2 regions of the Exiguobacterium sp. s89 genome follow, and region 1 is predicted to be linked to the other one. Evidence: predicted binding sites of a transcription regulator. Region 1 holds the regulator's gene; the other holds the start of a gene.
The links. The regulator LexA, encoded in region 1, represses DNA repair genes until DNA is damaged. The targets are predictions, from matches to a motif close to CGAACATATGTTCG.
Positions count from the first base shown of each region.

Region 2: the regulator LexA is predicted to act here: its motif matches at 1,351-1,364, upstream of parE (DNA topoisomerase IV subunit B).

Region 1 is NZ_JACSKS010000001.1:270,571-273,040, forward strand. It holds gene glnA (type I glutamate--ammonia ligase) at 1-574, shown strand, start outside; gene KNO96_RS01395 (metal-binding protein) at 709-1,149, opposite strand; gene lexA (transcriptional repressor LexA) at 1,149-1,769, opposite strand; gene KNO96_RS01405 (hypothetical protein) at 1,973-2,209, shown strand; gene KNO96_RS01410 (YneB family resolvase-like protein) at 2,281-2,470, shown strand, end outside.
Region 2 is NZ_JACSKS010000001.1:387,072-389,541, reverse strand. It holds gene parE (DNA topoisomerase IV subunit B) at 1-1,333, opposite strand, end outside; gene KNO96_RS02000 (CoA-binding protein) at 1,460-1,864, opposite strand; gene KNO96_RS01995 (GGDEF domain-containing protein) at 2,206-2,470, shown strand, end outside.

The DNA.
Region 1 (2,470 bases):
CACGAACGTCTTCTACGATCCGAATGGCGACATGGAACTTTCAGACACAGCTCGTGCATTCACGGCTGGTATCTTGGAGCACGCTCGTGCCTTCACTGCAGTATGTAACCCGACTGTGAACTCATACAAGCGTCTCGTACCAGGCTACGAAGCACCTTGCTACGTTGCATGGAGCGCACGTAACCGTTCACCACTCGTACGTGTACCGGCAGCACGTGGTCTCTCGACTCGTATCGAAGTACGTTCGGTTGACCCGGCAGCGAACCCGTACCTCGCACTTGCTGCGCTCTTGGCTTCAGGTCTTGACGGAATTGAAAAAGATTTGAATGCTCCAAAACCAATCGACAGCAACATCTACGTGATGGACAAGCCTGAGCGTGTAGCGAACGGAATCGACGATCTCCCGGCGACACTCTTTGACGCACTCGAAGTCCTTCGTGCAGACAAGGTCGTCATGGAATCGCTCGGTGAACACATTGGGGAGCATTTCCTCGAGTTAAAAGAAATCGAGTGGGATATGTTCCGTATGCAAGTAACAGAGTGGGAACGCGATCAGTACTTGACGCTCTACTAATAGAAGAAATATGCTAAAGAGCAATGAATGACCTTCTTCAGAAGTATCGTTCATTGCTCTTTTTTGCTGAGTTTCAGATGAAGCAGAAATGCAAAAGGATCACCTCCACGAGCGTGGAAGTGATCCTTTGTTAGTTAAAACGCTTTTTTAAAAAACGTTGATGTATAGTCGAGTGTCGTATGGAGTGTCGTCGCGAAGACGAGTCCTAGAAAGAAAGACATGCCATGAACGTCCACCCATGAGCGAATTTCCGTTTCGTATGCCGTGAATGGTAAGAGAAGTACCAGTGGGAAACCGATATATACAATCCGAATCACATCGCTCAAACCAGGAAAATGTGATAGTAGAGAGCGATGCGGCATAAGTTTCACATATGGGAGCCAAATCAATTTGAGTGGTCCCCATCGATAATACGCATCTGATTTTAAATCGAGGTCCGGGGAGAGCCAGAGCGTTCCAATAATCGCACCGATTATGAATGCGAGCGGGACGTCTAAATCAATAAAAGGCGTGGCAACCGCAAGTGCGCCGGTTGCCACGAGATTCGTACGGGTATGGGTCTTACCGCTAGCCATTAGTGAATTGTCCGGTATACGCCGATAACTTTCCCTAAAATTGAGACGTTGTCAAAATACATCGCTTCTAACTCGTCGTTTTCCGGTTGAAGACGGACTTTTGAAGCTTCCTTATAAATACGCTTCACAGTCGCCTCGCCCTCTTCTGTCATGGCGACGACAATCTCTCCATTGTCGGCAGTGCTCTGTTGGCGGACGAGCACACGGTCTCCGTCCAAAATCCCTGCATTGATCATTGAATCTCCAGAAACGGACAGCATATAGACGTTATCTGAACCAACGATATGTGCCGGAAGAGGGAAGTGCTCTTCCACGTTTTCGATGGCGGTGATCGGTGTCCCCGCGGTGACTTTCCCGATGACCGGAACGTACATGACGGACTCTTGCTCATCCATTGTGGATGCATCTTCACTCAGAATTTCAATTGCACGGGGCTTCGTCTTATCCCGACGAATCAAACCGCGTTTCTCTAGGCGATCTAGATGACCATGTACGGTCGAACTAGAGGCAAGACCGACTGCTTCTCCAATCTCACGAACAGAAGGTGGATAGCCTTTTGCCCGAACTTCGTCTTTGATGAAATCAAGAATCTGTTGTTGTCGCGCTGACATTTTTTTCATTATGTTCACCTCGATATAATCGAATAAACTGCAATCGCATCCTATTCTTTATGTATTTAGTGTAACACAAGAACACATGAGCGTACAAACATTCGTTCGTTATTTTCCCTTGACCGAACACGAGTTCTTGTTTTATGATAAGAACAGATAAACGAACAAATGTTCTAACGAACATATATTCTTATACAGGAGGTAAGGGAATCATGAAAGATACACTCAACGGAATCATTTTAGTCGGAATGCTCTTAGTCGGGATGTTCGCCTTTTATTTATCTGGGGAGGTGCGTGGGGGAACGACACCAGTTGAACCGATCATGACATCGGAACGTACGATTGAAGAAGAGGTCGCCAATGTCGAGGCAGAGTCGATTGAAGCGCAAATCATGGCAGAGCGAGAAGAACATAATGAACGAAAAACAAAATGGTATGCCGCTGAGTGATCGTTCAGCATTGCGAACCGTTCTCAAACTGTGTATCGTAAGGAATGAATGCGATGAAAGGGAGTGATGCGATGCGAGTCGTCATCTATTGTCGGGTATCGACGAACAAGTCTACCCAAGAGACATCACTCAGTCGGCAAGTCGAAGAATTACAAGAACTAGCTTCGCGTTTAGGGGCCGACATTATAGATGTCATCACAGAACAAGAGAGCGGTTATGAAGTTAATCGACAGGGGCTGCTCAATTTACTTGACCACGTAT
Region 2 (2,470 bases), 120 kb from region 1:
CTTGGAACGTACGATCGCGCCCTTGTTTAGCTGAACCACCAGCCGAATCCCCCTCGACGAGGAAGAGCTCATTCTTTGCTGCATTTTTCGAGGTCGCCGGTGTCAATTTTCCGTTCAAAATGCTCGAACGTTTCTTTTTCTTGCCGTTACGGGCCTCTTCACGGGCTTTTCGAGCCGCCTCGCGTGCCTGGGCCGCACGAATCGCCTTTTTGATGAGCATCGTCGCCATCTGTGGGTTCTCTTCTAAGAAGATCGTCAACTGCTTCGCCATGACGCTGTCCGCGCTCGCACGGGCTTCTGGTGAACCGAGTTTAGACTTTGTTTGTCCCTCGAACTGGAGGAACTCCTCAGGGATTCGGACCGATACGATGAGCGTGAGCCCTTCGCGGACATCACTGCCGTCTAGATTCTTGTCCTTCTCTTTGAGCAAGCCGTTCTTCCGCGCATACTCGTTCATGATTCGGGTCATTGCCGTCTTAGCACCGATTTCATGTGTCCCACCATCCCGGGTTCGGACGTTGTTAACGAAGGAGAGGACATTCTCTGAGTAGGCGTCCGTGAACTGGAACGCGAGTTCGATTTCAATCTCGTTTTCCGTCCCTTCGAAGTAGACGATTGGATGGAGCGTTGCCTTATCGTCGTTCAAATATTGAATGAACTCTGCAATCCCCTCCTCGTAATGGAACGTTTCTTGGTTGTCAGCACGCTCGTCTGTGAGCGTGATCGTCAACCCTTTTAAAAGGAAAGCCGATTCACGTAGACGTTCGGCGAGTGTGTCATAATTGTAAGTCGTTGTCGAGAAGATGGTTACATCCGGTTTGAAATAGACGCTCGTCCCGGTCTGGCGTGTCTTTCCTGTTTCAATCAGAGTCGTTTGAGGCACACCGCCGTCAGCGAATGTCTGCTCAAACACTTTACCGTCTCGATAAATCGTCACGATGACCTTGCTCGAGAGAGCGTTGACGACCGAGGCACCGACTCCATGGAGTCCGCCTGACGTCTTATAACCACCTTGACCGAACTTACCGCCGGCATGTAGAACCGTGAAGATGACTTCGGGTGTCGGCTTTCCTGAAGCGTGCATCCCTGTCGGCATACCTCGTCCGTGGTCACGAACCGTGATCGCATCATCCTTGTGGATCGTCACATCGATTTGACCGCCAAAACCAGCGAGCGCCTCATCGATCGCGTTGTCGACAATCTCATAGACGAGATGGTGAAGCCCGCGATGGTCGGTTGACCCGATGTACATCCCCGGTCGTTTCCGTACAGCCGTGAGTCCTTCGAGCACCTGGATGGCGTCTTCATTGTAATTAAATAGATCTGTTGACATAGCAGTCACCTCAATTTCGAACACACGTTCGTTTTTCTTTCCTATTGTATAGCTGTTCATCGATTCTGGCAAGCCTCCCTCGACAGCTGTTGCTGAAAAAAAGGAGACCTACCAAGGAGGTAGGTCTTATCCGAGTAGACGAGCATGCTCCACGTACAGGCAACGATTCTCGATATAATCGAGTCCAGCATCGCGTACGATCTGCTCTGCCTCAGTACTTGAGAGCCCGAGCTGATTGAAGACGAGCCCGACATCTCCATGTCGTACCGCATCTTCCGCGACACCTGCTAAAAATTCGTTGCGACGGAACACGTCGACGATATCAATTCTACCCGGGATGCTCTCGACGGAAGGATACACCTTGCGGCCGTTCCATTTTTCGAGCATCGGGTTGACAGGGATGACGGTATAGCCGACACGGAGTAAATACTCCGCAATCTGGTTGGCCGTCTTGTTTGGGTTGTCGGACACGCCGACGACCGCGATGGTTTTCGCTTCAGACAAAAGTTGTTTCAAACGCTGATCATCCATCCAAAATCCCCCTTTAGTTTACGTTTACAGTGTAACGTTACCTTCCTAACGGTTTCAAGTCTTATTTTCATCATAAAGTATAATGGTTCATCATTTCAATCTCAAGACAAATCAATATGGTTTACATAACAAATTATTGTATACCTTTTATTTTGCGATAAAAATGATTTAATGATTAACTGACCGATAAGCAAACGAAAGTACAAATCAAGAACATTGCGTGAAATATCTATTTCACGCAAGGTTAGATACCGAGTATAGGCAATATTTATATAGTGTTTTTATGACTTTTATACAAATATGATTCTTCTTTCGATATACTGAAAAGTAGGAGGTGTAAGATGAGGACAGCTTATGAAGTTAGTCGTGGAACACTGTATAATGAGCGCATCGCTTTTTACGGAAATGTGCTCGCTTGGTTGGTCCACTTCCTATTTTGTATTTTATTTTGGCGACTAGAAGTAAACTCACTTTTCATTTCAAACGGATTGAGCGTCGTCTATTATACAATCTCGTTTTATTTCGTACATAAACGGTGGTATGGTATTTTCTTCACTGGGCTCTTCGTCGAGGTCATCTATAACGCCATCATCTCGACGGTCATCC